Regions from separate parts of the Pseudoalteromonas sp. NZS100_1 genome, predicted to be linked through region 2. Evidence: riboswitches for the same ligand, from Rfam matches in the RefSeq annotation. Region 2 holds a riboswitch; the other holds the start of a gene.
What was found. A riboswitch is a leader RNA that binds a small molecule or an ion and turns the genes downstream of it on or off. The one in region 2 is predicted to bind lysine.

Region 1: it holds a riboswitch for lysine, as region 2 does, so the genes downstream of both, dapA (4-hydroxy-tetrahydrodipicolinate synthase) here and lysC (lysine-sensitive aspartokinase 3) in region 2, are expected to answer to the same signal.

What each region holds. Positions count from the first base shown of each region.
Region 1 is NZ_JADYXN010000009.1:89,889-106,608, reverse strand. Features, by position in the region: gene I6F66_RS08525 (bifunctional GNAT family N-acetyltransferase/hotdog fold thioesterase) at 1-637, shown strand, start outside; gene I6F66_RS08520 (phospholipase A) at 710-1,744, opposite strand; gene I6F66_RS08515 (succinylglutamate desuccinylase/aspartoacylase family protein) at 1,932-3,074, opposite strand; gene I6F66_RS08510 (PLP-dependent decarboxylase) at 3,080-4,285, opposite strand; gene I6F66_RS08505 (2,3,4,5-tetrahydropyridine-2,6-dicarboxylate N-succinyltransferase) at 4,285-5,025, opposite strand; gene dapA (4-hydroxy-tetrahydrodipicolinate synthase) at 5,041-5,925, opposite strand; lysine riboswitch at 6,116-6,315, opposite strand; gene I6F66_RS08495 (DNA-3-methyladenine glycosylase I) at 6,508-7,203, shown strand; gene I6F66_RS08490 (YdiU family protein) at 7,215-8,624, shown strand; gene I6F66_RS08485 (OmpA family protein) at 9,021-10,082, shown strand; gene acnB (bifunctional aconitate hydratase 2/2-methylisocitrate dehydratase) at 10,375-12,972, shown strand; gene I6F66_RS08475 (2OG-Fe dioxygenase family protein) at 13,173-13,805, shown strand; gene I6F66_RS08470 (cysteine desulfurase-like protein) at 13,815-15,050, shown strand; gene I6F66_RS08465 (2OG-Fe(II) oxygenase) at 15,070-15,774, opposite strand; gene I6F66_RS08460 (thioesterase family protein) at 15,808-16,206, shown strand; gene I6F66_RS08455 (aldose epimerase family protein) at 16,406-16,720, shown strand, end outside.
Region 2 is NZ_JADYXN010000024.1:49,391-66,110, reverse strand. Features, by position in the region: gene I6F66_RS15330 (ATPase) at 1-1,816, opposite strand, end outside; gene I6F66_RS15325 (hypothetical protein) at 1,813-2,361, opposite strand; gene I6F66_RS15320 (hypothetical protein) at 2,365-3,636, opposite strand; gene nhaD (sodium:proton antiporter NhaD) at 3,859-5,106, shown strand; lysine riboswitch at 5,208-5,380, shown strand; gene lysC (lysine-sensitive aspartokinase 3) at 5,456-6,859, shown strand; gene I6F66_RS15305 (4'-phosphopantetheinyl transferase superfamily protein) at 6,948-7,706, opposite strand; gene I6F66_RS15300 (sodium-dependent transporter) at 7,848-9,170, shown strand; gene I6F66_RS15295 (2-hydroxyacid dehydrogenase) at 9,264-10,244, opposite strand; gene I6F66_RS15290 (glutathione peroxidase) at 10,343-10,915, opposite strand; gene I6F66_RS15285 (NAD(P)-dependent oxidoreductase) at 11,038-11,919, shown strand; gene sbcB (exodeoxyribonuclease I) at 12,438-13,883, opposite strand; gene I6F66_RS15275 (deoxycytidylate deaminase) at 14,587-16,248, opposite strand; partial or broken gene I6F66_RS15270 (S24 family peptidase) at 16,377-16,618, opposite strand.

The DNA of each region.
Region 1 (16,720 bases), on a different contig from region 2:
TAGTCGTTTGCTTCATGAGCTTGAAAAAATAGCATGGACACAAAATGCCGATGAGCTGGTTTTGTTTGCACGCGAACGAGCGCTTGAGTTTTATAAACGCCACGGTTACGAACTAAAAGAAAAAGCACATTTAGCGTATGGCGATGTACAGCATTTTAAAATGATAAAGCAAAAACCGTCTGAGCCAGGCTGGTTCCGCCATCCTAATTGGACGCAAGTACTACAAAATACGTGGCGTGAGTCTATTCCAATTAGTGACGCGATGGGTATTAAGGTAGAAAGCTATACCGATTGGCAATTTACAACCAGCGCCGACCTAGACGCTAACTTAAACCTACATAACACCATGTTTGCAGGCTCTATTTATAGCTTGGCCACGCTAACAGGTTGGGGCGCTACGTACTTAGCACTTAAAGAAGCTGGGCTTGAAGGTAATATTGTATTAGCCGATGCTAACATTAAGTACTTAAAACCGCTTACTACTGACCCACGTGGTTGTGTTGATATACAAACCTGTAAGGGCAAGTTAAGCGATTTAGAAACCGATGGTAAAGCAAGTTACGTAGTGCCAGTAACTATTTACGATGGTGATAACGTGGTTGCCGAATTTGAAGGACAGTTCGTAGTAAAAAAATAACTGTTTAGCTGTTCAAAACACAAAAAAGCCAAGCGATGCTTGGCTTTTTTGTGCGTAAAACTTAGGGAAGTATCACAGCAGATCGGTTAATAATATACCTACACCAATACGTTCTACATCCGCATTGTAATCAATTAAGCTTTCGCCATAACCGTTAAAGTATTGTGCATAACCACGAACGCGGCCCCATAAAGGAAACGACCAGTCGAGTTGAATTGCACCACGATTATCTGAATTTAAGTTGTTACGTGTCATAAAGCTAAATTCATGGTCATGAAAACGATACGCGCCGCTAAACTCAAAGTAACCCATGTATTTATATATGTCTGGGTTGTCGTCGCCATTGGCTTCTAAAATATCTTCTTTTTCGTCCTCAGCTATTCGGTACCAAGGTTTAAAGCTAAAAACAAAGCCTCTGTTTTCCCAGATAAAGTCTGCATAAATACGGTTCCACGAACGTGAGTTTGGTTGGCTTCGACCATTTGACTGATGCGAAATACCTAAAGCAATTGCCATTTCGTCGCCCCATAATACGTTTTCTGGGTCGAGGTAATTTATCCAAAATATCTCTGGTTCGTAGTTGGTCTCACGAAATGGAGAAGAAATTTCTGAGTTATAAAGCTGCCAATACGATTGCAGTGTAAAGCCAAAAAATATGGCTTGGTCTTTATCCGAAAAATCATCGTAAAGAGGCACTTTTATCGATAGCTGGTATTTTGCTTCTAAGTTGTCGAGCGGTTCACCGTCGTTGTCGTCGGTTAGTGCATCAAAGCCATCAAATGGGCGATCGTTTGGGTGTGATACATACGAAAGCGGTAAAATATAGTTACGCTTATGTGGCGTAATTACATTTCTATTTTTTTTACCTACTTCTTCACGAGCTTGGCGTTTATCAAGCGCGGTAAGTTGTTTGTTTTCTTCAAGAGCTGAACACTTTTTACGAAGATCGTCTAATGTTTGTTTACCATCTCCGCCAATTACTTCATTTAAAATACACTGCTTTACAAGTTCGATGTCGTTGTCTTGCTCATTTGTAGCAACTTCTTCTTGTGCGAAGGTAGCTGTACTTATTAAGGCAGAAAGTGTGATCCAGTGGCGCCAGCTCATTGTAATTCCTTGTGGGTTCGGGTTGTGTTGTATGCGTTAATTTAATTATAACGTCTTTTTACATATGTAACGGTGAACTTTTACTGAATTTGTATTTATAACAAGGTCTGTACGTATACAAAGTAAATATAGATCAGAAAAAAAAGCGGCCTAGGCCGCTTTTTTAATGCACATTAACTATGTGCTCTCACGCAATGAGAAGGGTGAGCTCTAGCTCAAATATGTTAGTAAAAAACTTATAAAGTTCGGTGCCTTGGTTAACACTCGCCGAGGCAAAGTGCAAAATGGCAATTGCATCGCAATCGAGAGTAAGTGTTTGCAGTGGTTGCTCGCTTAAGTAGCGCTCCATTCGTAAAATATTAGCAATAGGCTCACCGGCTTTAATGTGCCCACCAAGTGGGGCTATGTATTCAACCATGCCGCCAATAGGGGCGTAATAAACAAAGTAGTCATCTAAATTACATGCATAGCGAGTGATATTAGCTGGCGTATGCGGTGCATTTTGTAAAACACCTTTGTGATTTAAGTAACTTAAAATGCTGTTAGCATCGTTTAGTGCTTCTTTTAAGTCTATTTTTTCTTGGCTGCCTAGCTCTACAGTAAATGCTTCTACAGGTATTGATAATTCACGACCTTGCTCGCTAAGTGCATCACTCAAATGCCACCATGGGCAAAAGTTAGCTTCATCCATAGCGCCGTCAAAATCACTAGGGATAAGCAATACATGTTCAATATTAAAGTAACGTGCGCTGTCGGTTGCATAGGTTGGGCAGTACAAATGCTTGCTTGAAATAGGACCTGTGTGCAAATCGAGTACTATATCAGCCTGATGAGCGAGCTTTTGTAAGTTAAGCGCAATGCGTTTACCTGTATTAAGTAAATAAGCAGGGCCGTTAAGTTTGCTGTCTACTTCGTCAATAAGCGCCTGTTTGAAGTTACTTTTTAATGTAGCGTCGTCATACTGGGTATGATTTTGTGCAAACTGTGCCACTAAATTTTTATTGTAGTGATACATGCGATTCCAATTAGTGCCCGTAATCGGATCGAACCTGCCAAGGGTAAACTCGCCAGATTTTTGATTACAACCAATCGGATTTGCATAAGGTACAAGGGTAATATCGCCACTAAGGTTAAGATGTTTTAATTGCTCAAGTAGCTGAAAAATAACAGCGTTGCCTTGTACTTCAGCGCCATGCATATTGGCCTGAACATAAACACTAGGCCCTGTGCCATCGCCTTTTAAACGATAAACAGGAATTGTAAGCGGTAAGCCGTTTGCAACTTCCCCTACTACAATGTTCTCTTGGCTGATGTGTGTTGTATTACTCATGCTTATTACCTTAAGTAGTGGCTGGCATTTTCGGCTTGGCGAACACAGGTAAGTTCACCGTTTTGCAATGTGTACTCGCCGGCGAGCTCATGGCATAAAAAATACGGCATACTTTCGGTAAAGCCGTAAGCACCGCATTGGCTAAATACTAGCCAGTCGTGCTCATTTAAATCGCTTGGTAAGTTATGTTCACCCAAGCAATCAAGCGCTGTACAAAGTGGGCCGTATAAAGTGACCGCTTGAGTTTTAGCACTGGATTCACGCAGTAACGCAGCAGGAAAATCTTGGCTGGTAACAGCAGGGCGTAATAAGTGGTTTATACCGCCGCTTAAAATGACTTGCTGTTGATTATAGTTTTGTTTGCGTTCTATTACTGGGTTTGCGTAATGACCACATTCGCCAACGGCATAGCGGCCCAGTTCCATCCATAGCTCTTCTACGCCCGCATCATTTTTAATTTTAGCGAGTGCAGCTATTAAGTCATCCCAATCAAGTGTTGTTTCGCTTTGTGTATAAGGAATACCTAAGCCGCCACCTAAATCGAGAATTTTAAGGCTAATATTTAAATCGCTGGCAAGTTGGCTAAGAGGTGCAATCATTTGTGACCACAAGTCGCTTAGTTTTTGCGTGCTAAGCATGTTGCCCCACTGAAAAATATGTAAGCCGTCAAACTTAAGTGCAGGGTAGTCGGTTACATTGAGTGCTTGCCACTCATCACAACCCAAACCAAACGGCGTAAGGCTGTCGCCGCCCAGTGGATTTTTTTCACCTTCAGGCCAGCGTAATTGCACTCGGAGTAATACTTGTAACTGCGTATTTTGTAGTTGCGCTTGTTGGTTTAACCAACGTACTTGATTGAGGCTTTCGGCTACGAATATACGTACTCCGCGCTCAATAAAGTGTTTAATTTGTTTAGGGCTTTTTGCAGGCCCTGTGTTGAGCACGCGCTGTGAGCTAATACCTTGTGCTAGCACTTGCTCAAGCTCACCTTTACTTGCTACGTCAAAATTAAAACCAGCGTTGTCTAAGCTTTGAATAATTTTAGACAGTGGATTTGCTTTTACCGCGTACCACAGTTTTACATCGGTTTGCGCAACTAAACGTGCAAGATGCGCGTTTAGTTGATCTAGGTCGTAAACAAAAAAAGGTGTATCAAGCTGTTGTGTAATTGTATTTACAGCAGTTTTGATAGGCGTGCTCAAAAAGCTCATTATCGTAAAACCTCTTCAAGTAATAATGATGCATCGCTTTTCTCGTCGCGGTATTTAACAATTAACGCACACGACATGCTTAGGCCTTGCTCGCGCGCCCATTCGTTTGACGCAGGGCGAGAGCCTGGTATTACAATGGCATATTCAGGAATAGGCTCGCCTTTATCTAGTTGTCGCTCGTTTACGCAGTCATACACCGGAATAGTCGCTGATAAACGCACGCCAGGGGCAAGTACTGCGCCTTTTTTAATGACTACGCCTTCAACAAGAATACAGCCAGCACCAATAAAGGCATCGTCTTCAACAACGACTGGGCTTGCACCAATTGGCTCAAGTACACCACCAAGCTGCACTGCAGCACTTAAATGTACGTTTTTACCTACTTGTGCACACGAGCCCACTAGTGCGTGGCTATCTACCATTGTGCCTTCGTCGATGTATGCACCAATGTTTACATACGCTGGTGGCATAATAATCGTGCCTTTAGCAACATAAGCACCACGGCGAACACTTGAACCACCCGGTACCATACGCACGCCATCTTCAGCACTAAACTCTTGCGGAGCTAGGTTATGCTTATCAACAAAACCACCTGTAAACTCAGTATTAGTGCCATTTTTGAAGGCTTCTAAAATGCCTTGTTTTACTTCTACGTTAGCTTGCCATTGGCCGCTTTCGTTTTGTGATGCTGCGCGTACTGCGCCCGATTCTAAATTATTTAATAGTTCTAACCAGCTCATTATAAAAACCTGTATTTAATGCCAAGATAAAATGGTGTTGTTTGCAGTTGTGATGCAATCGGTTTGAGTTAACTCAAGATGTGTTAAAGGTGGACGCAGTTGCGGGCTGCTTAAGCGACCTTGCAAATGCATCAGTACCTTTACGGGAATAGGGTTTGCGACAGCAAATAGGCTATTAATAGCGCTTGACCACTGGGCAAATAAATTAGGGTATTGACCGCTTAAACTACGGTTTACAAATTCATGGGTTTGCACCGGCCATGCGTTTGCAGCTACCGACACTAAACCTTTTGCGCCAGCTTGAGCAAAATAAGGCATCAGCGCATCGTCGCCACTAAAAATAGCTAAATTAGGCGCTGCTTGGCGATAAGCTTCAAACTGAGCAATGCTGCCGCTCGCTTCTTTTAGTGCCCATAAATTTTTATTATTTTGTAAGTTTTGAATTGTTGCCGTTGGAATGCTAACAGCACTTCGACCCGGTACGTTATAAAGCATACACGGGTGAACACTTGCATTAAGTAGGCTTTCAAACCAATGAGTTTGACCTATAGCGCCAGGCTTTGCATAAAGCGGTGAGCCAAGTAAAAAGCTATGAATTGGGAGTGTATTACAGTAGTTAACCCACTCAATTTGTTGCTTTAAGTTACTACCGCCCACAGCAACCATGAGTGGTACTGCTGGTTTTAGTTGGCATACGTGTTCAACAATGGCTTGTTGCTCTTTTAGCGTGAGTGCTAAACCTTCGCCCGTACTGCCAAGTAGTAAAATACCGTTATGTGCCGCTTCTTGATCGCTAACCAGTTTAGTTAACGTGTTGTAGTCAACATCGCCGTGTTGATCAAATGGCGTTACGAGCGCGGTCCACAATGAGTAGTCGTTTAAATTGAAGTTGTTGATCATCTCTCACGAACTTATAATTTGTACCAACTTTATTAAAAACGTGATCATTTTAGCGATAACTAATTTAATGCAATTGGTATTATTCGAAGAGTTAAAAAGCTTTATGGAAGGAGCCGCATTAACGTCGTTCGAACTAATAATTCGAAGAGCGAATGGGCTTAAAATAATAGGGCGCACGGCCTTAATATTTAAGACCAGAAGCTCTCCACCAAACTAATAAGCTGCTTTTATAAGCAGCTATTGGTGACAGTCGCTAGGGTTCAACCTAGTCGCCCGAAATAAACACCTCGCAAAAGTGGTTACTTCTCGGCGTTAATTCCCCTCACGTATGCTCACTGGAGTTTGCGCTCCTAACATACGCTACCTGAATAACGCACCTCTTCTAGCCCTTTACACCTGTTTGTAGAGTAAAAACTTACAAACCTGTGCAATTTAAATAGGGTAATTACGGCGATTAAAGCATTTTAGCCGTCTAGGTGTCAAGCGACTAAATGCATATTCATTCATCCATAATGGGAGTGGTTACGTATTGGGTGCTTTTCTCGTACACTAGCAATATAAGTAGTGAGGTATTTAATTAGTATGGAAAAATTTAGCGATATTTATAAGCGAGCGGTAGAGCGAAAAGGCTCCGAAAAAATGCTTAAGTTATTACTTGCAAAACCGCTATCTAAAAAACAACTAAGCACGTTAAGTGACGACGATTGGCTTGAGGAATTTACTCGAAAAGTATTTCAAAGCGGCTTTTATTGGTCAGTCATTAATAATAAGTGGCCAGGCTTTAGAGAGGTTTTTTGGAATTTTAGCGTTGATAAGTTATTAATGATGCCACCTGATATGCTGGAACAAAAAGCAACGGATGAGCGAATCGTTCGTAACTATAAAAAAGTAAAAACAATTACCGAAAATGCTTACATGATCCACGAAATAGCAGGGGAACATGGCAGTTTTAGCCAGTTTGTCGCTAATTGGCCAGCAGACGATATTATTGGTTTATGGGCGTATTTAAAAAAACATGGTTCGCGTTTAGGCGGAAATACAGGACCTTATGCGCTACGAGCACTTGGTAAAGATACTTTTTTACTATCACGCGATGTAGAGAATTACTTACGTGCTCATAAAATTATAGACGGCGGCTTACAAACTAAAAAATCACTGAGTGCTGCCCAAGCTTTTTTTAATGAAATGCAAAAGCAAAGCGGCTTAAGTATGCAAGAGTTAAGTTTAATTGTTGCTTATGGCGTTGGTGACAACCGTGTTGGTATAAGTCAGCAATAATAGGAATTACCATGAAATTAGTGCCAAGATACACAGACATTACGGAAAACTTTGCGATAGAAGATTTCCCTGCAAGTGTTGCCTCTCCTCAGTTATTGCTGTGGAACGAGAGCTTAGCAAAAGAGTTTAATATTAACGTTGCAGCTGATTTGCGTGCTAGCACTTTTAGCGGTAACGAGAAACAGGCGATTCCTGCGGTAGCACTTGGTTACTCTGGGCACCAATTTGGACATTTTTCACCACGTTTAGGCGATGGGCGAGCGCATTTATTGGGCGCTATTAATGATGATAAAAACCAGTTGTGGGATATTCAATTAAAAGGCTCTGGTGCTACTCCTTACTCAAGAGGGGGAGATGGACGTTGTGCTCTTGGTCCTGCTATTCGTGAATACGTAATGAGCGAGGCAATGCATGCACTAGGCATTAAAACCACACGCTGCTTAGCGGTTGTTGGTAGTGGTGAAACGGTTTATCGTAATCCACCACAAGCAGGCGCCATAGTGACTCGTTTAGCAACGAGCCATATTCGTGTTGGCTCGTTTCAATATTTAGCGACGCAAGGCGATGTTGAAGGACTTAAAAATTTAGCCGATTTAGCTATAGAGCGACACTACCCAGAAATAACCGATACAGGATCGCAGCGTTATTTAGCATTTTTAGGCGCTGTGATTAAAAACCAAGTTAAGCTAGTTGTGAGCTGGATGCGTGTTGGCTTTATTCATGGAGTAATGAATACCGATAATACGCTAGTAAGTGGAGAAACCATTGATTACGGCCCCTGCGCCATGATGAATAATTTTGATTTTGACACCGTGTTTAGCTCTATCGATAAACAAGGTCGTTATGCCTTTGGTAATCAACCTAATATAGCTAACTGGAACTGCGCACGCTTAGCTGAGAGCTTAATACCGCTTATTAGTGATGATGACGAGCAAGCTGTTTCGTTAATGACGCCATTTATTAATAGTTTTGCTGAGCAGTTTAATACTGAGTTTACGGCTATGTGGGAGAAAAAACTGGGCTTGAGTGCAAAAAATGCAAGCGGAAGTGAGTTAATTGCAGAGTTATTAACGCTATTAAAAGATAACCAGCTCGACTACACCAATACCTTTGATGCACTTACTGAATCCTTAAAGGGAGAAACAGTAGTACCAGAGTCGCTAATCAAATGGAGAGCTAAGTGGGTAAACTTAACTGACAATAATAGTTATGAAGTAATGAGAGCGGCAAATCCTCGTGTAATTCCTCGTAACCATATGATCGAAAAAATAATTGCAGAGTATAATGCTGCAGGGTCTAGTGAGTTACTAGAGCGCTTTATGAAAATAGTGGGAAATCCGTATTCTGATGATGAAAAGCTATCAGAGTTTCAGGCTGCACCGATAAATGATAATGATTACCAGACTTTTTGTGGTACTTAACTCTTAACTTTAAATATAACCACATGATTAAAAAGAGTCATTTTTTAATCAAACATGCGCATATATCTAGGGGAATGTTAATTCTGGTGGTATTATGCGCCGAATTAAAACCAAGCAATGTTTCTTTGCATTTACATTTATAAGTGCATTTAATTTAATTGCTCTTACATTCCTTGCTAAGTACTAATTTACAAAAAACTACTATATTTATTTTTCAATAAAGTTTTAATTTCGCCTATAGTAAGTGGATGTGTGTTGTGACTGGGCATAGAAAAAAGTTATAAACTTTATTTTTCGTTAAGTATTGATTAACAAAGGCTCAGTTAGTCTATATAAAACTGATTGAGCTAGTATCGATTAGCTACAATTTAAAATTGTTCAAATGGGAAGAAAACAATGAAATTAAAATCACTTACAATTGCAATCGCGTTGGCTGCAACTAGCGCATCTACATTCGCTGCTGATAAAGAAGAAGGTTTCTACATTGGCGCATTTGGCGACTACTATGACGCATCTTGGAAAAACATGCGTGCTCAAGCTGGTCTTGACGTAAATGAATCAACTGGCTGGGGTGTTGAAGCCGGTTACCGTTTCAGTGATTACTGGAGCGCACGTCTTGAATATGCAGATATGGATTTTAATGCTTTTGATAAAGTTGCTGGCAACCGCAACAGTATTGATGGCGAGCGTTACGGTATTGATGCTCTTTACCATTTAAATGGTGGTCCTTTCTACGGTCTTTTCGGTATTAAAGAAATGGACGTAGTAGATGACAACACATTCTTAAATGCAGGTGTTGGTTACCAACATTTCATTACAGATGGCTTATTTGTAAATGCTGAAACAGCTGTATACCAAGGTCTTGACCGTGGTTACACAGATGTAGGCGCTAAAATTGGTATTAACTACTTATTTGGCCAAAATTCAGCTCCTGTAGAGCCAGTTAAACCAGCTCCAGAGCCTAAGGTAATTGAAGTAGCTGTAGCTCCTACAGATAGCGACAACGACAACATTCCTGATGCAGATGATAAGTGTGCTAACACGCCTATGACTGATGCAGTTGATGGGACTGGTTGTACTTTATATGAAGATAAAGAAGTAACTGTAAGCTTATTAGTGACTTTCCCTAACAATGCTTCAGCAGTATCTACTCAGTACTTAAACGATATTGAAAAAGTATCTGCATTCTTAAAAGAGTACCCAGATACAACAGTACTTTTAGAAGGTCACACTTCTTCTGTAGGTAAAGCAACTTACAACAAATGGTTATCTAAAAAACGTGCTGATGCAGTAGCTAAGCAATTAGTTTCTGATGGCATTGCTAAAGACCGTATTACTACAGTTGGTTTAGGTGAAGAGCGTCTTAAAAATGATGCAAACACTAAAGCTGCAAACGCAGAGAACCGTCGTGTAGAAGCGCATATCAAAACTATCAAAAACGTTAAAGTTTTACGTTAATTAAATAGTTTGTAATAAAAACCCAGCCAAGTGCTGGGTTTTTTTATGCCTGTAATAAATTAATATTGGTTAATGGTAATGATTCTTACTTAACAAGTATTCATGAAAATAGTTTTTACTACAACCACTATTCATAGTATTTATAATCGGTATAATCAGTTGCGTAACTGGATGGATTTTCATCTATCCATAAAAGCTTTATAATTACGCGTTAGAATACTATAAGTATTGGGTAACTTATTTGCGCTTGAAGCGCTACCGGATACTTTCACGTCACCAAGAGGGCAATATTGTGCTACAAGAATATCGTAAACACGTAGAAGAACGTGCCGCGTTAGGTATCGTACCAGCGCCATTAGATGCTCAGCAAACTGCTGATCTTATTGAATTAATCAAAACTCCACCTGCAGGTGAAGAAGAATTCATTTTAGATTTGTTCATTCAGCGTATACCAGCAGGTGTTGATGATGCTGCTTACATTAAAGCGGGCTTCTTAGCAGCTGTAGCTAAAGGTGAAACTAATTCTCCACTTGTTTCTAAAGAAAAAGCGGCAGAATTATTAGGTACAATGTTGGGCGGTTACAATATCGCACCAATGATTGACCTACTTGATGACGAAACACTTGCACCAATCGTAGTTAAAGGCCTTTCAAATACATTACTTATGTTTGATGCGTTCTACGATGTAGAAGAAAAAGCAAAAGCAGGTAATACATTCGCTAAGCAAATTATTGAGTCTTGGGCAAATGCAGAATGGTTTACTAATAAACCAGCTGTTGCTGAAAAGATTTCAGTTACTGTATTTAAAGTAACTGGCGAAACAAATACTGATGACTTGTCTCCTGCACCAGATGCATGGTCTCGTCCAGATATCCCACTTCATGCTTTAGCAATGCTAAAAATTGAACGCGATGGTATTACACCTGATAAAGCGGGCGAAGTAGGTCCAATTACTCAGATTGAAGAATTAAAAACTAAAGGTTTACCACTTGCTTACGTAGGTGATGTTGTTGGTACGGGTTCTTCTCGTAAGTCTGCAACTAACTCTGTACTTTGGTTTATGGGCGATGATATCCCGTTTGTACCAAACAAGCGTGTTGGCGGTGTATGTTTAGGTAATAAAATTGCTCCAATCTTCTTCAACACAATGGAAGATTCAGGCGCATTACCAATCGAATTAAATGTTGATGAACTCAACATGGGCGAGCAAATCGACATTTATCCGTACGAAGGTGTTGTTAAGCAACATGGTACTGATAAAGTGATTTCTACTTTTGAGCTTAAATCTGATGTGATTTTAGATGAAGTTCGTGCTGGTGGTCGTATTCCACTAATTATCGGTCGTGGTTTAACTGATAAAGCGCGTACATCTCTTGGCTTAGGTGCAACTGATACATTTAAAGTACCAACAGCAACAGAAGTTTCTGATAAAGGCTTCACACTAGCGCAAAAAATGGTTGGTAAAGCATGTAACGTTGCAGGTATTCGCCCAGGTCAGTACTGTGAGCCTAAAATGACAACTGTTGGTTCGCAAGATACAACAGGTCCTATGACACGTGATGAACTTAAAGATCTAGCATGTTTAGGTTTCTCTGCAGATTTAACAATGCAGTCATTCTGTCATACATCAGCTTATCCTAAGCCTATCGATGTAAGCACTCACCATACGCTTCCTGATTTCATCATGAACCGTGGCGGTGTTTCACTTCGTCCAGGTGATGGTATTATTCACTCGTGGTTAAACCGTATGTTATTACCAGATACCGTAGGTACTGGTGGTGATTCACATACACGTTTCCCATTAGGTATTTCATTCCCAGCAGGTTCGGGTGCAGTAGCATTCGCAGCAGCAACCGGTGTTATGCCACTTGATATGCCTGAATCTATTTTGGTTCGTTTTAAAGGCGAAATGCAACCAGGTATCACTCTACGTGACCTTGTTCATGCAATCCCTTACTACGGTATCAAACAAGGTTTATTAACAGTTGAGAAAAAAGGTAAAATTAACGAATTCTCTGGTCGCGTACTAGAAATTGAAGGCGTTGAGCACCTAACTGTTGAGCAAGCGTTTGAATTATCAGATGCATCTGCAGAGCGTTCGGCAGCAGGTTGTACTGTTAAGTTATCTAAAGAGTCTATCTCTGAATACCTTGAGTCAAACATTGTTATGCTTAAGTGGATGATTTCTGAAGGTTACGGCGATGTACGTACGATTGAACGTCGTATTACTGCAATGCAAGATTGGTTAGCTAACCCAGAACTAATGGAAGCTGACGCTGATGCAGAGTACAAGCATATCGTTGAAATTGATTTAGCTGAGATTAAAGAACCTGTTCTTTGTGCTCCAAATGACCCAGATGATGCGCGTCTTCTTTCTGATGTTGCTGGCGAGAAAATTGATGAAGTATTCATCGGTTCTTGTATGACTAACATTGGTCACTTCCGTGCTGCTGGTAAGTTGCTTGATGGCTTTAAAGGTCAACTTCCGACTCAGCTTTGGGTTGCTCCACCTACTAAGATGGACAAAGACCAACTTACAGAAGAAGGTTACTATGGTATTTTTGGTCGTGTTGGCGCACGTATCGAAACTCCAGGTTGTTCACTATGTATGGGTAACCAAGCACGTGTTGCAGATAAAGCAACAGTTGTGTCTACCTCTACACGTAACTTCCCTAACCGTTTAGGTAATGGCGCAAACGTATTCTTAGCATCATCTGAGCTTGCTGCAATTGCTGCAATCATTGGTAAATTACCAACAGTTGCTGAGTACCAAGAGTATGCTGCGAAGATCAATGCAACGGCGTCAGATACATACCGTTACTTGAACTTCCACCGTATGCCTGCTTACACTAAAAAAGCAGACAACGTGATTATTCAACAAGCTGTATAATTTTTAGAGTTTGTTTAAAAACCCGCTTAGGCGGGTTTTTTATTGGCTAAAATAAATATTAGATAGTTCATGCTTCTTTTTTTATATTATTGTATTAAATCTAGTCTTAAGTTGCTTTTAAAGTAAGTAATCGCGCAAAAATTCCTATCAAAATGCATTAAAATCCTCATCAATATTCTCATTATTTTAGGCGAGATTTTATGACAGCATTAAACAACCAGAATTTACTGCAACTACGTTTTGTTAACCAAGCAAATATTGATTTGGTTAAGCCTTCTTTTGATAACCTGCCTGCAAATCCTTATGCAGATGGCGCCTTTCGTAAACGTCGTTACTCAGTAGTTAAAATGCAAGATGGTGAAATAAAGCTACAGCAAGCCAAAGCATTTGTTCAAGACGATTCAATTAATACTTTTCAAGGTAATGTAGAGCGTACTTACGAAAACCTAGAGCAAAGTTTACTTGAGTCAGAGGGCATGAAAAGCATTGTAAATGAGTTTCGCCAACTTACCGGTATTGATGAGCAGCGTGATATTGAAATTCATCAGTTCCGTATGCTTGCTATTAACAGTGATACGCCAGCAGCGCCAGAAGGCGTACATCAAGATGGTTTTGATCATGTATGTATATGCGGCGTTTCTCACGAGAACTTAGAAGGCGGCGAGCTACTTGTATACGAAAACAAGCAAGCTGAGCCTTGTTTTAAAATGGAAATAAAAGACGGCATGTTTGCATTAATAAATGACCGTCAAGTGTGGCATAACGCAACACCTATGAACAAAATTGATGCTAGCAAACCAGGTTACCTGGATTGTTTTGTATTAACGTCTTAAGGAATAAGCATGAACATAACGCAATTACGTGAGCAGTTTCCTGCATTAATGCAAAACGTTGATGGTAAATCGCCCGTATTTTTAGACGGACCAGGTGGCTCGCAAGTGCCAATATCGGTGCTTAATGCGATGACAGCTTATTTAGGTCATTATAATTCGAACTTAGGTGGCGCGTTTTTTTCAAGTGATAAAACGGTTGAGTTGATGGCGAATGCGCGTCAAGCCGCCGCTGATTTACTTAATGCACCTAGCTCACAACAAATTGTGTTTGGTCCAAACATGACCAGCCTTACGTTTAGTTTTAGCCGTGCTATTTCACGTGACTGGCAGGCTGGCGATGAAATAATTGTAACCAATGCTGATCACTTCTCAAACGTGTCGTCGTGGCAACAAGCAGCTGAAGATAAAGGCGTTAAAGTTAACACCGCACTTATTAACGAAGCTGATTGTAGCTTAGACATGGCGCAATTTGAGAGCTTATTAAACAGCAAGACTAAGCTTGTAGCGGTAACTTACGCTTCAAATACCACAGGTTCAATTAACAATATCAAACGTATAGTAGAGCTTGCTCACGCTGTAGGCGCACTTGTTTATGTTGATGCGGTACATTACGCACCACACGAACTAGTAGACGTACAAGCACTTGATTGCGACTTTTTAGCGTGTTCTGCGTATAAGTTTTTTGGTCCGCACTTAGGTATGGTTTACGGTAAAAAAGAGCATTTAGACGGGTTTACACCTTATAAAGTAGAACCCGCTAAAGACGTAGCGCCAGGACGCTGGGAAACCGGCACACAAAGCTTTGAAGCTATGGCTGGTTTTATTGCGGCAGTTGATTACATTGCAGCAATTAGCGAACTTGACGACAGCCATTCACGCCGCGAAAAGCTAAGTATTGCCTTTGCTAAAACTAAACAGCACGAAATGGCCCTTAGTGAGCACTTTTTAACGCGTTTGGTAAATTATCCGCGTATTAAATTATTTGGTATTGATGACTTTGATCGCTTAAACGAGCGCACACCTACTTTTGCTTTAACGTTTGAAGGGCTTGAGCCACGTGAAGTGTCTGAATTTTTAGGTAAGCAGCATATTTGCGTGTGGGATGGTAATTTTTACGCACAAGGTTTGTGTAAGCAATTAGGTGTGCTTGATAAAGGCGGTGTAGTGCGCATTGGTTGTATGCATTACAACACGATTGCTGAACTTGATAAGCTATTTGACTTATTTGATGAACTACTCGGTTAATCATGTAAGTTTTGGTGCGCTAACTCTTTGGCGCACCGTATATTTGTTCTGCGCGGTTAAACAGTACCCACGAGGTTAAAATATATTTATCGTTTGATACTGGCTTATTACCTCTATGAGTATGTGTAAAGTAGCCTGGGGCTATTACCATAGTGCCTTTTTTTGGGGCTATTTTGCGATTTTGATAATAGAACTCTGTTTCACCACCTTCTTCTACATCGTTTAAGTAAAACATAAATAACAACACGCGATGCAAAGCTTCATTGTGCTGTAGCTGCGGATAAACCTCACTGTGCCAGTAAGGGTAGCCACCTTTGTTTACTTCATATTTTTGCGCTTGAATATTACCGAGTCTAAAAATTTGCTGAACTAGCAAAGGTAATTGCGGTTTGCCTACTTCTTCAAAATTCTCTTGGGTTAAATCGACTACGTCACCTGTTTTTGGGTGATAGACCTTTAAACCAAATGCCCCAATCAGCATAAAAATATGCTCCTCAACATACTTAAAAACATGCTGTGCAGTCGTTTGTTGTATGTGTTTTAATTGTTGTGCATATTCGGGGTGATTGTTTAGGTGTAGGTCGTGGCTGTCTTTTTTCTTTAAGTCGACACCGCCCGATGTTACCCCTTGTTTTACATGCGGGCTTTGCGCAAATATGGTAATAAATTGATCGCAAAATTCATCGCTTAATGCGTTATCAACAACGCGTATAAAGTCCGTCATGGTTTACCTTTATATAATTATTATTGGATTTTTATGTTTATTGAAAAAGTGATGCCGCGCTTTAGCGAAACAGATGCACTCGGACACATTAACAATACCGTACTCCCAGTATGGTTTGAAGTCGCACGTGGACCTATTTTTAAGTTTTTTACGCCAGATTTAAATCCACACGATTGGAAATTGATTATCGCCAAAGTTGAAGTGTCGTTTGTAGGCGAATTATTTTATGGCCACGAAGTGACCGTAAAAACCTCTGTAGAGCATATAGGCACTAGCTCTTTTACGCTTAGGCAAGAAGCATGGCAACACGATAAATGCTGTGCAATAGGCAAAGCTGTGATGGTGAGGTACGATTTTATTGCTAAATCAAAGCAAGCGCTTAGCATTGACGAAAAAGCAGCGCTTAACGAGCATATTTACCAAAGCAGTTAACCTTACGAGGCTTATATTTTACATAAGCTCATACTGAGCTGGATTATTGTAAATATATGATGGCAGCTGTGATTTTTGTCGAGAAATTTTAACGTATTTAGATTGAGTTACAGGCTTCAGTTATATACTATTTATATTATATATTGTTGCGCCGTTATAACAGGAAATGTTAATTCGGTAATTTGATTGGAGAATACGTGTGACATCTATTGCCAATAACCAACCTTTACAAGTTATTCAGCTCAGTGATGGTCAAAATTTAACAGCTGAAATTTTGCCATTTGGCGCAATAATAAAAAGCATTAAATTTAAAAAACAAGAAATGACGCTTAGCGTCGATGATCCTCAATACTATCTTGAAAACCCATTTTATCTTGGCGGCACAGTAGGTCGATACGCTAATCGCATTGCAAAGGGGCGTTTTAACTTATCTGGTACGCAGTATCAACTAGAAGCAAATAACGGCCCTAATAGCCTGCACGGCGGCGTTAAAGGCTTTAATAAAGTACTGTGG
Region 2 (16,720 bases):
GTGTGTGATCAATTCGCTCACTTTTAACTTGGCGCAAGCGCTCTGTTTGGCGATTGATTTGGTCTTGTTTTGATTTAATTAACGAGCGTCTGTCAGCAATTGAGCCACTATTTTTTTGAATATCTTGCAGGTAGTCGTCAACTTGCTCACGCTCAGCTAATAATTGCTCTTTTAGCATGGCTTGCGCTTCAACCGACTGCTGCATTACATCAAACTGCTCTAAGCGTTTTAGCGCGCTCTCTGCGCTCATTAGCTCATCGTATAATTCGTCTTTTTCTTTTTGCTTGTCGGCAACATTTGCTGCAACATCGCGTTGTTGCTTAAACTCTTTGAGTGAATGCTCAAGTGCACTGAGCTGAGCGGTTAATTGCTCTTTGTTTTCGCCGCTTTGCATTTGCACTGGGGATAGCTTTTTAAGCTTAATACTCGCACCTGGTAGCGTTAGTACACCGCCTTTAACATTTTCACTCAATAGCGATAAAAATTCCCCAAATGCGTCTTCGTCATCAATGGTTATATCGCCATTGGTGGTGGTCGCAAACGAGAGAATGTCAGGGTTTAAAATACGCGATATTTCTTCTACTTCTTTTAACGAGAGGTCTTCGCGCATACGGGTAAACAAATTAAACTCAAGGTTTTTAAGTTGCAGCTTTAGGCTCTTAATTTGTTTTTGAGTTTCGCTAATGCGGTAGTCAAGCGTATGCAGGCTTTGCCCTTGTGCGCTGGTTATAGAGTGCGAAAGCGACTCGTAATCTTGCTTTAACTGAGTCAGGCTGGTTTTAAGGGTGGCTTTATTTACCAGCTCAAATTCGCTTTTAAGCGCATCGTAATCTAAAAACCACTGCTCAATTTGCGTTTGTCTGCGCTCTATATCGCGCGATTGCTGTACGTATAGGCTTTGCTTTTGCTCAAACTCGTGTTTTTCGTGCTCTATATCTTCAAGCGCTATACCCAGCTCATTAAGTTGCGACTCTTGATAAGTGTCAAAATCAATCAGTGCTTGGTCAATTTTAGGTGCGTACGCCGCTAATTTACCTTTAAGCACGGTTTGGTTTTCAAGCATTGATTCAAGCGCGGCTATTGGTTCTTGCATAGATTCAAGCGCTTTTAATTCGCGTTTTGAGCGATTTACTTTATCAAACGAGCGGCGCCATACTTCATAAAAGTCGACCTTAGAGTTCGACATATGGCGTTCAAACACGCGTAGCATAAAGCGTTTTACATCGCTTGCGCCTAATTTATGTAAGTTAAGAATGCGGCGGAATATTTCTTTATAAATAGAGGAGTCTTGCACATTATTAAGCGGAATCATTTTTAAGTTAATGTCGCCGTCAAAAGGCGTTGCACCGCCAGTCAATAGCGCGTTTAGCTCTTGTGCTTTGAGCTCAATAGGGTTGTAGTTAAGCGATTTTAAATGGTTGAACAGCTTGGTAAATTTAATAATTGTTTTACCTTGCGTGTACTGCTCTAAATCAAGCTTTCCTTGATAACAAAAGTATTGATGCGCGTAACCGGCAATTTTACCAAGCCCGGCAACGCCAATCACTACCGAGCCATGAGGCAAGTTAGCTTCTAGTAAAATGTACGACTGATCGGATGAAAAATAAAACTTACGGGTTTCATCTAAGTCGTGTCCATCCCATTCGGTTAAGCGTAAATCGTTAATAAGCGGAAACTGCAGGGCGTTAATAACCGAACTTTTACCTGTGTTATTTGGCGCGCAAATAGAGCTGCTTTTATCAAGCGGGATCACACATTTTGCATAGCCTGCGGTGTTAAGTAGGGCGAGTTTACTCAGTCCGTATAGATTTTTCATTCCTCGTCCTCTGTAATGTAGGTTTCTTCGTTTACTTCCATTAATGCATCTATATAGCGGTGAATCGGCGCTTGTAGCATAAAGCCGCCTTCTACTTCGCGGGCTAAACCTAAGCGCACCATGCGCAGGTATACGTCTTTACGCAGGTCCGATCCCGAAAATATCTCAAGCTGATCAAACAAGTGTTTGTTAATTTGCACCAGCGTTTGCATAAGCTCTAAATCGTTTACTTCGTCAAACAATGCGCGCATTGGGTCTTTACCCGTATTGGCGTAGTGTTCAATTAAAATGTAAATAGTGAGCGCGATAGCGCGAGATATCTTGCCCATATTTGGCGTGCTTTCGTCGCTACCAAAATAATAAAAGCCACGGCTGTCGCGTTTTAAATCGTTGCCTAGGGCTGTAAATAAGGCGCTGTAGCTTTCTATGTGTTGGTCAAGCTCTTGCCACATTACGTTGTCTTGCTCGCAAATGTGATAACCCGCTACTAATTTTTTATTAATGGCTTGTAGATGGGTTAGCTCGTCTAAGTTTATGTGTGTCATGGTTTATTTACCTGCCTTTGAATCTGGCTGAGGCTCTGAATTAAATGGATATAAAGAAAAGTGCTGACCGGCAATTTTTACGCGGGCTTTTTCATCGCTTTGAATTATTTTAATATCGCTGTCGCTGACTAATTTTTGATACAAAAATAGCATTTCGTCGGCATCGAGATTTGGGTAGCTTTCGTCTAAAAATTGCAGCAAGGGTTGCGGCTTTTTGCGTTTTTTATTAAAGCGCTTAGCAAAGCTGGTTTTAACATCGTTGTAGTCAGGAATATTAGGCGTAACAAATGCAGGCACGTCTTGTTGGTCAGGCAATTGGTATTCTTCGTGTTCAAATTCAACCAAGCTTGCCATGTAAGCCACAATATGGCGTTGCTGACCAAGCGAATATCGCTGTGCGTCGCTCACAAAGTGTGGCTGTACAGCACTTAGCATGTTGTCTACGCCATTTTTACGCACCAGCCCAAGTACTTTGGCTGCTTGGCGAGTAATTAAGTTATTACGGCGAAGCTCTTCGCGCAGCGGCATAAGCATATCAGCACTTTTACGTAAGCTTTCTCTGCCCACTAAATGCATTTCGAGTATACGGGTACGTAATTGCTCCAACATGCGTTTATCGTTGTAGGCTTTACCCGAGCGTTCAATATGAATAATTTGCTTACTTATTTGCTCTTCAATGAGGGTAAAACACGCATGAAATTCACCGCGAATATCAACCATTTCAAGCATGGGCTCTATGTATTCGTCAAACGCTTCTATTACCGCTTTATAACGCTTTTGCAGCGATTGCACCGCATTATTAGATTTAGCTTGTTCAACAATATTTAAAATGGCGTTTTCGTTATGCGAGTAGAGCTTCATTATTTTACGCACCCGATCATCCATAATGCGGCTAAAGCGGCGTAAGTCGTCAAAGTCTTCTATTTCGCCAGCGTTATCTAGGCGGTTACCTAAACGTGCCAAATCGTCGACTAATACGCTAATTTCTTGCGCTAAACCTAAATGTTCTTCTTGCAGTAAAAAAGTAGCAAAATCGGCAATGGCACGATTTATCTCAAGCTGTGAAGATTTAGCCAGTGGAATTAAAATATCTTGGTTTAACAAGCGATTTGTTTCTTTATAAATACGCTCGTTTGACCACGTAGGCTGTTTTTGTTTAATGGCGTTTTGTACGTCTTTCAGGCTAAAGTCAGCCATTTTAAAACGTTTAAATAATAGCTCTAATACACCCCAATGTTCGGTTATGGTGTTTAGTAGCTTTTTAGCTGGGATCATAAGAGGTTACAACATCCTAGTATTTTATTATTGAGTATTCTGTTCATACTCATTATTACGTATTTTTAATTAACCTTGTCTGTATATAGTATTCGTTTTTAAGACCATTTAATAATAGTTTTTGCATAGAGGCAGTGCTAAAATTCGCGCCGAAAATAGGCACATGAAATGGAATGTTATTTGTGTGTTCTTTAAAACTATATCAAAGGTTGTTTAACTACCATGGTTTCCTCGATTATTCTAACCCTGATAGCGATTGCTTTTTTACTGATCGTTATAGAAGATATAATCCATGTCAATAAAGCTAAAACCACGCTGTTTTTTGGTACGCTTTGCTGGATTCTTCTTTTTATATACCCTCTACACGGGCAAAGCCCCGATACGATTCAACACCTCCTAAACGAAAATATTTTAGAAATTGCCTCTCTATGGTTATTTTTAATGGCTGCAATGACCTTTGTCGCTTATTTAAATTCAAAGGGGTTTATAGAAAATATTGTGCATCGTGTTATGCCAAAAAGTATTAGCGAAAAAAAGCTGATGTTTTTGGTGGGTGGTTTTGCATTTTTGTTTTCGTCGATTTCAGACAACGTAACAGCTACGCTTATATCGCTTGCGGTTGTTATGTCGTTAAAACTTGAACCTAAAAAACTCATTAAATACGCCACGCTTATTGTGTTTGGGGTTAACTCAGGCGGGGTATCGTTAATAACCGGTGACGTAACCACACTGATGATATTTTTAGATGGCAAAGTAACCATAGCTCATTTATTGCTGCTTATAGCGCCAGCACTTGCAAGCGTTATGCTGTTAGCTGCGCTACTGTCTATCGGTATGAAAGGGCGAGTTGAATTTGCCGGTGCGGGTAAAACCCGCATTGAAAAAACCGACATTACCATTGCTGTTATATTTTTATCTACCGTAATTAGCACACTTACGCTTAGCGTAATTTACAGCGTACCGCCTTTACTCACCTTTTTGTTTGGCTTATCAGTTATGTTTTTAGTGGCGCAATTTTTAATGCGCAAAAAAGACATTAATAAAGACATAATCGATTTTGTTCGCGATATAGAATACGACACATTATTGTTTTTTGTAGGTGTACTTTTACTTGTAGGCGCACTTAAAGAAATTGGTATGTTGAGTAAATTTACCGACCTATACACGGTAATGGCGCCAGAGTACGCAAACTACTTAATGGGCATATTATCAGCAGGGGTCGATAACGTACCACTTACTGCTGCATTATTAAAAGCCGATATAGTAATGAGTCAACAACATTGGTTGTCGTTTACTTATGCAACGGGCGTGGGCGGTTCAATGCTTATCATTGGCTCTGCTGCGGGTATTATTGCCATGAGTAAAGTTAAAGCGCTTACCTTTATGAGCTACTTGCGTTTATCGCTGCATTTATTAATTTGTTACACGGTTGGATATGCAGGCTCTTATTACATGGGCAGTTTTATTTAACTCATAAATTATTAAATGCTTGACAGCTAGACGTCTAAACGATAACTTTCAAAGCCCCGCTACTTAGTGGGGTTTTGTTTTATTAGCCACTGGTTAATAAAGCATTCAGAAGAGGTGCGATACTTAGGTACTTAATGTTAGGCGACGAAAGCCGATGATCATTAAGGAGGGAAGTACTCGCCGAGGAAAATAATGGTACGTCGTCATTATTTTTCGGTTTATGGGGCTGAATCCTCAAAACTGTCACCAATATAGGTGGAGAGCTTCTGGCAGTGGACTTATCTTCAAGCATTCCTTTGCCAAGTTCTTCTTGTTTTATTGCGATTTGGATATCGCGAAAGGAGACTAAATGACTACCCAATCAGCGCCACAAACAGTGCCTCAAACAGAGTTAAGCGCAAAGTCAGATTACATCGTTGCCAAATTTGGCGGAACAAGTGTTGCAAATTTTGAAGCGATGAGTCGCTGTAGCGAAATTATTGTTGCAGATAAAAGCGTACGTATTGTTGCCGTGAGCGCTAGCGCCGGCGTAACTAACCACTTAGTTGCACTGTGCAAACCAAGTATTACCTCAAGTGAGCGCCAAGAGCACATAAACGGTGTGCTTGCTATTCAACAAACTATTTTAGATGAGTTATCGCTTGATGCCGATTTAGCAGTTGGCTTTAACGAAACTCTAAAAGCATTTCAAACATTGGCTCAAGAGTCACTAATAACCGATAAACAACACGATGAGCTACTTAGCTTTGGTGAGCGTTTATCGTCGTATTTGTTTGCTCAGGTGCTGCGTTTAAATGGCTTAAACGCCGATCGATTTGATGTACGCAAGGTGCTTAAAACCGACAGCCAATTTGGCAAAGCAACGCCCAATGTTGCAGCCACAGCGCAAGCCGCTAAAGAACATTTAATCCCGTTATTAGACACTCAAGTAATTGTGACTCAGGGCTTTGTTGGCAGCGACGAATATGGCCAAACAACAACGCTTGGACGTGGTGGTTCAGACTACAGCGCGGCATTATTAGCGGAAGCAATTAACGCTAAAAGCGTGCATATTTGGACTGACGTAGTGGGCATTTTTAGCACCGACCCGCGTTTGTGCGCAAAAGCGACGCCTATTGCACGTTTAAGTTTTGACGAAGCCGCCGAAATGGCGACCTTTGGCGCAAAAGTATTACACCCAGCAACTATTTTACCAGCAAGCCGTAGTCACATTAACGTATTTGTGGGTTCTAGTCGCGAGCCTGAGCGTGGCGGTACGTGGATTGAGCGCGAAAAGTCGCAGCAACCAGGTATACGCGCAGTAACGCAACGTAAAAACCAAATATTGCTTACGCTTAAAAGCCCAGAAATGCTACTAGCAAGCGGCTTTTTAGCACGCGTATTTACACTATTAAGTGAATACAATATATCGGTCGATTTGGTAACCACATCAGAAATCAGCGTAGCTATAACCCTTGATAACGCGCAAAACGCCTCGCGCCCAGAGCTCGATCAAGAATGCCTAGATAAGCTTGCAGAATTTTGCCATGTTTCGGTAGAAAACAACCTAACATTGGTGGCACTTATTGGCTCTGAGATTCAATTACGCCAACACGAAATGAACTTAATGAGTGTACTAAAAGACTTTAACATTCGATTAATTTGCCACGGTGCTAGTAAGCACAACCTGTGCTTTTTAGTAGAGCAAACTGAGTCAGATAGCGTAGTACAGTCTATTCATAGCCGTTTATTAGAAAACGATTTTGCTGCTTAAATAATTTTACTATTAAGAAGCGGTTATTCAGGAAAGCGATTTATTAAAGTTACCTAGTAAAATCAGTTAATAAAGTTACTTAACAAAATTACTTAACAAAGTCGGTCAATAAAAAGCATCGCCAGTCGGTGCTTTTTTTATGCACCACACTTACATCAAAACAAACATTGCTGTCACTGCTATCAACTACAGTAACGCGATTACTGCTAGCACTCAGCTTTGCACTATTTAATTCGTCAAACACATTGGGGCTAAGTAGTTTTGCAATAGGGCGGCTGGTGGCTTTAGCAAGTGATTCTTTTAATGTCCAAATTCTAAAAAACGTATCTGCTTGGGCTTGGGTATTAGTGGGCTCGGTAATAAGTGAAATTTCATCTTGATGATAAAAATGCTTAGCGAGCTTTTCAAACGGGCGCTTTAGGCTTATTTTTTCAATATCAAAACCAAACTCGCTTTTATCAAAATTTAGCGCGACCCCAACTAAACCATGCGAATGCGAAATACAGGTATTAATAACATCACTACTCACATGTATTTGCAGCTTTGAGCTTTCCTCGTCAAATTCTGTACTCATTTTATTAAGGGCTATGTGCGCATGTTGCGGCTGCGTTATTTTAATAAGGTGTTTTAACAATAACCGCGTCGCTAAATACTCTTGCTTAGCTTGAGGGCTTTTGCGACGGTTTATAATGGTTAACTCAAATAGGCTTAAGCAATCGGGCAAATTAAAGTCACTAAGCTCAAGTGTTTTAGCATTAAATAATAAAATACTGTTACTCGCTAAAGACAAATTTGCCAATTGAGTTGAAGTAATACTCAAGGTGTTTTTAAAATAGTGTTCAGTCATAAAAGCCCTAAAGCAAAAGAAGTCGCTGATATTGTGAGCGGTTAGTGCCACTAATAAAGGCTGGGTACAATTTTATTACTCAGCTGGCATGAAATATGGTTTAATTCACAACAATCAAAATAATAACAGATTTGTAGATGTATGGCACAAGTGCGTGATGGGTTTCAAAGCCGACTTGGTTTTGTTTTAGCCGCTGCTGGCGCAGCAGTGGGTTTGGGTAATATTTGGGGTTTTCCTACGCAAGCGGCCAACCATGGCGGCGGTGCATTTTTACTGGTTTACTTTATTGTTATATTTTTACTTGCGCTCCCTGCGCTGTATACCGAACTTTATTTAGGTCACAAAGCACAAGCTAATCCTGTAAAAGCATTGGGCGATGCATGGCAAAACACTAACCGTAAAGTTGGTGCTGCGGCAGGTTATATTGGCCTTGCAGGCGCAGTTGTTATGCTAAGTTTTTATTCAATAGTAGCTGGGTGGATGCTCTCGTACGCTATTGAACCCATAACAACCTTTTTTGGTTTTACAGGCGCAAGCGAGTTTTTACATAGTGACTCAGTGCTGCGTAATTTTGTATTTACGCCGCTTATGCTTATTTTAACTGCCAGTATTATTTTAAAAGGGGTTAAATCGGGAATAGAAACCTGGTCGCGCCGTTTAATGCCACTGCTACTCGTATTGCTTGTTGGTTTAATTGCCTACATTGCTACACTTGATGGCGCAAGCGAAGGCTTTGCCGCGTATTTAATTCCTGATTTTAGCCAAATACTCGACCCTAATTTAATTATTGCCGCAATGGGGCAAGCGTTCTTTTCGCTCTCACTAGGTGTGGGTTGTATGATGATTTACGGATCGTATTTACAACCAGATGCTAATTTACCAAAGCTCACCGCAGGTGTTGCTTTACTTGATACCAGTGTCGCTTTTTTAGCAGGATTACTCATTATTCCTGCTATTTATGTAGCGCAGCATAACGGCGTTGAAGTATTTAGTGGCGGAAAGCTTATTGGCGAAGGGCAACTTATTTTTGCTATTTTACCTGCGCTATTTAGCACCATGGGCGAAATTGGCTTATTAGTTGGTTTATTGTTTTTTGTATTAATGTCTATCGCATCGGTTACGTCAACTATATCGACCACCGAAATTCCGGTCGCGTTTTTAGTCGAAAACCATAACGTTAGCCGCACCAAAGCAACATGGGCAGTTAGCGCCGTTGTACTTGTGTGTGCAAGCGCCATTATATTAAATTTTGATTGGTTATTTGGCTTAGTCATTATGCTATTTACCCAATACCAATTACCGCTTATGGGCTTGTTTTACTTTATTACGGTAGGTTGGATGTGGCAGCGTGGTAATAAATTACATCAAGCAACAACAGGCGTACATTACTGGTTTGCTCAGTATATTCGTTTTGTTTGCCCAATATTAATGACCTTGGTATTTGCAAACGTCGCGTTTGGCTAAGCTCTATTTAAAGTGAATTTTTAAACAAAAAAGCGAATAGGGCTCACCTTATTCGCTTTTTTTGTACCTGTTATTTAGGTATAGCCAAGAACTTTATAAAACCTCATTAGTTAGAGGCTTACCTTCATTTACTTCCAGCGCGTTAAGTAGGGTTGTATTTGCTATTTCGGTGAGTGCTTCTTGGGTAAAAAAGCCCTGATGCCCCGTTACTAAAACATTTTTAAAGCTCACTAAACGCGAAAATATATCGTCTTGGTTTATTTCGTCGCTATGATTTTTAAAAAATAGCTCCGACTCTTGCTCGTATACGTCGAGCCCCAAGTAGCCTAGTTTTTTAGTTTTAAGCGCGCTAATACACGCGTTACTATCAAGCAGTGCGCCTCGTGAGGTATTAATAAGCATAACGCCGGTTTTCATTTTGCTAAACGCCTCGTCATTTATTAAATGATGAGTTTGCTCGGTAAGTGGGCAATGCAAAGAAATCACATCGCTTTGGCTAAGCAAGGTGTTTATATCGGTAATAGTATAATTGCCAGGTTGTGCGTAGGGGTCGCACACTAATACTTTAGCGCCAAAGCCATTTAAAATGTTACACAGCGCAAGGCCAATTTTACCGCAGCCCACAATACCCACGGTTTTATTGTGCAAGTTAAAACCGAGTAATCCGTTTAAATCAAAATTATCTTCGCGAACGCGGTTATACGCTTTATGGGTTTTACGGCTAAGCGTTAGCATAAGTGCTATGCAGTGCTCAGCTACTGCTTCTGGGCTGTATGCTGGTACGCGTAATACCTTTAATTTATGTGCTTTTGCTGCAGGTAAATCAACGTTATTAAACCCTGCACAACGCAGCAAAATAGTGTTTATGCCTTGGCTTGCCAGTTGCTCAATAACAGCGGCGTTTACGGTGTCGTTAACAAACACGCATATGGCATCAAACCCGCTTGCTAAAATAGCGGTTTGTTCGCTCAGAGCTTGCTCAAAATACGTTATTTTTATATCGCACTGATCGCGTGTACTTTGTTCAAAAAAAGGCAGTTCGTACTTTTGAGTACTAAAAAAAGCAATGTTCATGGTAATAGCCTCGACGCTTAAGGAGTATTATTTATTACTAATACAATAAACTACTTTATAAACCTGTGCTTTAGTAGTACGCATTTTATTGATTTAAATTAAGCCTTAAGCGGAGCCTTACTTGAGGTAAACAAAGGTATTTTTGAAGATGCCTTTTTACCATCTTTAGCTGCGCTTAACTTTGCGGCTTGCAGTAAGTTGCTTTCTATTACTTGTATAAGTGTTTCGGGCTTAGTGCGCGGAGCATAACGTGCAACAAGTTGCCCTTGTGAGTTAATTAAAAACTTAGTGAAATTCCACTTAATAGCACGGTTTTGCGAAATACCCCGCGTATGCGACTTTAAATAATTAAACAACGGGTGTGTTTCTGGCCCGTTTACCATTACCTTACCAAATACCTCAAACGACACATTAAATTGCTCTTGGTAAAAGTCTTTAATGGCTAAGTTATCAAGCGGCTCATTTTGACCAAACTGGTTACATGGAAACGCAAGCACAGTAAAACCATGGCCTTTGTATTGCTGATAGAGCTTTTCGAGCGCGTTTAATTGCACCGAAAAATTACACTTACACGCTGTATTAACAATAAGTACGGTTTTTCCCTGTAACTGACTAAGAGAAAAATTTTCGCTGTTATAAAGTGGTGCATTAAATTGATAAATACTGTCCATAGGTTACCTACTTACCTTTCCCGCTTAAGGAAATTTTATAAAGATTTTCATTCGCTTTTTTATCGACCGGTTGACATAATCGAGGTCTAGTTTCTAAGTTATCAGTTTAATAGGTCATTTTTATGTCAATGAAAGTCGCATTTATAGGTTTAGGCGTAATGGGTTACCCAATGGCGGGGCATTTAGCAAAAGCAGGGCACAGCGTATGCGTTTATAACCGTACTCAAGCTAAAGCACAGGCGTGGACTGCAGAACATTCAGGAAGCTTTGCACCAACCCCGCGCGAAGCTGCTAGCAATGCCGACATCGTATTTATGTGTGTTGGTAACGATGACGATTTACGCTCAGTGGTCTACGGCGATGACGGCGTATTAGCTGGCATGTTACCGCACACTATTTTGGTTGATCACACCACAACCTCTGCCGAAGTAGCCCGCGAAGTTGCAGCAAAAGCGGCATTACAAAATATCGACTTTATAGATGCTCCCGTATCGGGCGGACAAGCTGGCGCCGAAAATGGCGTATTAACGGTTATGGCGGGTGGCAGTGAAGCTGTATTTGCTAAAGTGCAGCCAGTTATGGCGGCGTTTAGTCGTTTTAGCCAACTGTTAGGCGGCGTTGGCTCGGGACAACTTTGTAAAATGGTTAATCAAATTTGTATTGCTGGTGTAGTGCAAGGTTTAGCCGAAGGCTTACATTTTGCCAAGCAAGCTGGGCTTGATGGTGAAAAAGTTATAGAAACCATTTCTAAAGGTGCAGCCGGTTCGTGGCAAATGGAAAACCGCTACAAAACAATGTGGGCAGGTGAATATGAGTTTGGTTTTGCCGTAGATTGGATGCGTAAAGATTTAGGCATTGCACTCGATGAAGCTAAAAACAACGGCGCAACACTGCCAATGACCGCAACGGTCGATCAATATTACGCCGACGTACAAGCACTCGGCGGCGGCAGATACGACACCTCAAGCTTACTAGCACGTATAGAAGCACTGCATAAAAAGTAACGCTGTAGACGCGAAGCTTGCTTGCGTGACGGGCAAAGCCCGTAAAGTAATTTATTCACAAAGAGGTTTAGAGGCGCTGCGCTTTTAGAGGCAGTAATAAGTCTAAAGCGGTTGTTGTTTTTATGTCTTCTCATTTACTCCTCATTCGCTTCTCTTTGTGAATAGAGTTTTATTTAAGTAATTAAAAGCGGTGCTTTTCACGTGAGCAAGCTCTACGTTTACCCCAAAGTGTAGATTTATGATTGTTTTTGGAGACGCGAAGCTTGCTTGCGTGATGGGCAAAGTCCGTAAAGTGACTTATTCACAAAGAGGTTATGAGGCGCTGCGCTTTTAGAGGAAGTAATAGATCTAAAGCGGTTGTCGTTTTTATGTCTTCTCATTTACTTCTCATTCGTTTCTTTTTGTGAAATAGATTTTGCTTTGTTTGTAGGGGTACAGATATTTATAAACAAAAACGCGACACTTTATTGCTAAAGTGTCGCGTTTTTAATGCGTTATATAAACAAAATTAGAGCAAATTACATGCTTTGTGCGTAGTTATATAGCGCCTTTAAAATTGTAAGATTTTTTTCGCTGTCGTCATGTTCATGCGCTAAATTTTCAAGGGTGATCATAAAATCTTGCGCGTTAATCGACGGTTGATCTTCCCCGTGCATTAGCTTGTTTTGGCAATACTGGCGCCATTGGTCAAGCTCTTGCTGGTTTAGCGTTTCAGGCCAGTTACGGGCGCGGTATCTAAACAACAATGTATTAAACTTTTTATCTTCAAAGTCTAACTTCAACCCAGCCAATTCATCTGGTTTTGCATCACGAATAATCGCAAACTTAGCTTTATCGGCATGGCTTGTAAACCCATCGTAAAGTAAGTAGTCAACGTTAGTGGTTGCGCTGTAATCGCCTTGCTCGTTAAACACTTCCGTTACTTTATCGCGAAGGTCGGTATTGGCTTTTAAAATAGCTAAGTTAGCTAAGCACTGCTCGCGGTCAATTCCCAAACGGGCGGCATTTTCAGGCAATAACGTTTTAGCTGGGGCTAAAATAGGGCACTTGTTTAAATGCACTAGTTTTAAGCCAACAGGTAAATCGCCCTCGGCCAAATCTAAGCGTTTGGTGTATAAACGTTTGCGTAACTCTTCAACATTTAAATCAATAAGTACTTGCGGGCTTTGGGTTAAATCAAAACAAATAACCGCATTTTTATTTACCGGATGAAAGCTCATTGGTGCAACCCAGCTTGTACAGCCTTGTGTTGCAGGTATGCGCGACGTGGTATGCACCAGCGGCGTCATATTAAATACATCAACCAATTCAGCGAGTGCTTTTTTGCCACGGAGTCCAAAAAAGAAGTTATACAGCTTTGGTTGTTTTTCTTTTATTAATTTAGCCAGTGCAATAGTGGCGGTTACATCGCTTAGCGCATCGTGCGCTGCGGCGTGTTCAATACCATTGGCTACCGTTAAATGCTCTAGCTTAAAGCTTGGGCTGCCATCTTCTTTTAACGGCCATTCAATGCCTTCAGGGCGCAGTGCGTAACAAGCACGTACTAAATCAATAATATCCCAGCGGCTATTGTTATTTTTGTATTCACGCTCGTATGGGTCGTAAAAGTTACGGTAAAAGCTATAACGGCTTACTTCGTCATCAAACCGAATACTGTTATAACCGGCAACACAGGTGTTTGGCACACTAAATTCGGCATGAATTTTTGCTATAAACTCAGCCTCAACCAAGCCTTTTTTCATCGCCACTTGTGGCGTAATACCTGTAATTAAACATGCCTCAGGGTGAGGCAAGTAATCCGCTTGCGGCTTACAATATTCAATAAGCGGCTCGCCAATAATATTTAAATCAAGATCGGTACGAATACCCGCAAACTGGCTCGGCTTATCCTTTTGAGGGCTTGCTCCCCAAGTCTCGTAGTCGTGCCAATAGATTGTTGCTTGATTTTGCTCTTGATATGCCATTTGAAAACCCTGAGTAGTTAACTTAAAAACGCCTAAATACGCGCCAAGTTACTAAAATAATGAATTATTTAGATTATGGCATATGGGCGAGGGAGTTTATAGGTTTGGGAGATAAATGATGTTTTAGTTGAGTTTACTGATAATAGTATCGTAGTGCTTTGTACCATCTTTTTTTTCAACACAACACTTACTAAATACAAGAGTTGTATCGAAAACTAAATATTCTAAATAGTGGTCTAGTTATCAGTTAAATAATTCAACTCATCTTTATAAGGCAGTAAAGGTTCATACAACTGATGGTATGCTTTGCCGACAGCCCCTCTGAATTGAATTAGTTTAGGCGAATTTAATCCTATGGATATAATGTGTTGAATAGCCAGACTTGGGTATGGATCAATAAATATAATTTCGAGGGCGTTCAAAATTCACGGTTAGGCCCTTGATCATTAACAAGGTACTATTCAAGCTTAGCCTAAAGCGCTGACTCGGTTAGCTGTTTGATAAGTGATGTTAGTACACCACCTTTAACATTAAGTTTTTACCTGATTGAAGTGCCTTAATAGCATCTTTGAAGTTGAATTGATTTGTCATGTGTCATTCCTTTTTTATCAGTTTGCTGAAATGACACAGATTTTTGAACACTATCCTAGAAAAAATTTAATATGACTTACTAAAACTCTTTGAACTAGGGTAATTAAAAACGCTATTCAATCATTGCATTTAATTCATCTTTATATGCTGCAATTGGTGTATAAAGCTTATGAAAAGCTCTTCCAATGGCACCATTAAATAGAACCATTTGAGGCTGCATTTCTTGTTTACCAGAAGTTAAAATATGACTGAGTGAGATACCTGGATATGGGTCTATATAGTAAATTCTTTTCATTCCAAGCTGATATGCTTTTTTTGCACAGAGTTCACATGGGCTTGCAGTTGTAAATAAAAAGCCACCATTAATTCCACTACCTCCATCTTTAGACATCTGAAGAAATGCATTTTCTTCTGCATGTAATGAGCGTGTGTGTACTTGGTTTTTATCTCCCTTAATTTGGTTGTATTCCGACTTAAAGCAATAAGAAAGGTTATAACCTTTCTTATTTACTTTTATTAATTTTTGATGCTTGCCTTTCATGTGATTTCTAAACTCAGTATCTTGCAATTCGAAGGGGCTGTATGCCTCTAAATCTTCTCTATTTTCAAGGTTATCGACTGATCTTAGATTACAAGGAACTTGGCCGTATGGGGCATCATTCCAACCAACGGCTTTAATTGAGAAGTTATTCATTGTCACAACGGCACCAACTTGGCGAGAAAGACAACCCGAATTTAACTTTGATGCATATGCGATTTGCATGCATCTTTCTTCCGGTGTTGGTGTAATTAAACCTGGTTTCTGTGCAAGTGATACGAGCTTTATCAATTGGTTTGTTAATATCTGAAAAGTATCCGAATCACCATTTTGAGCATTACTGTCAATGTATACATCTGCTTTCTGTAAACAGCCTGGAATATCCTGATCGGTAAAGCTTTTCCTATCTCTTAAGTCGAGGCTTGCATATTCTACTTTATCAATCTCACTGATACTTTCATCAGAAAAGCCTTTCTCTTTTAAGCGTGATTTTCTTACTTCTTCATCACAAGATACTGCTAGTAGATAAAAGGCAGAAAAGCGTTCTTGAAAATAACTAGCTTCGAGAGGGTTCCTAATTGCATCAATTGTAATGTAGGTGCTTTGCTGATTCTCTTTATTTTCTTCATGTAGCTTATTAATAATATACTTTATGTTTTGAGCGATTGTGAAAAATTTACCTTTCACCATGTTACTTTTAGATACACAGCCAGACCTACGAGCGTTGCGCCCTAATGCTTGATAGAGTTTAACAAATGTTTCGTTATCCAATTGCTCCCTAATAGACTTTGTAAGTTCCTCAAGGTGATTTACAAAGAAATCTGATTTAGATAATTTACTTTTATTTTCTTTTAATTTTATTTGAAGAGATAAAAAGAACGTAATATCACTATTTCTTATAGAGTCTTGAGTTGATAGAAAAGTTTTGATTTCTTCTTCAGTTAAATTGTCTAGCAACAAATATGTCAGTATTGAACTAACTCTTAAGTGGATAAAAGGGTGCCAATTTTTTTGATAGAACTTATTAAGTATTTTTTCTTTTCTTTGGAGGTTATTCTCCGCAGTTGGTTCTGAAAATAAGCTATGCTTCAGTTCAGCCTTATCTGTTGATAATATTTTTGCGGTTGATGTACATCCGCTGCCAGTTCTGCCTGTTAAGCCTATTATTATGAAATCTTCATTTTTGCTGTGCAGTTTTTCTAGTGCGGATGTTAGGTATTCATTAGAGTTACTCATGCTTTTTCTCACCATTCTTGTGATTATTAATTGTAATTTTATTTACTTTAATCTAACAGCTTCGTTGCTGGTATTGTATCGCGTAGAGATAGATAATCCCTTAACTATTACATCCGCATTATCTCCTTTTAAAGTGATTTACCAGTAAAAATAACTTTTCCAACCAACGTACAATTACCATTAATTGGTATCAATTGCTCTGGCCAATGGCTTTTAGGAATTTGTGGCCGTTTTCGATAATTAGCTGTTTAAATGTCGCTTGGTTGTCGTCTAGGTGGGCTACTACGTATGAGCTGTAGATGTATTCGGCTTCAGGGTCTACAAAAATCAAATCACCCTCATCAAACTTTGGCCTCAGATTCACACCTTTAGCAAAATGCCACCCGCGAAGCAGCACATGATTAAATTCAATTGTACCTAATATTACTAGAAACCATACATGAAAATGCTTAATATTGTAAAATTATTTCAA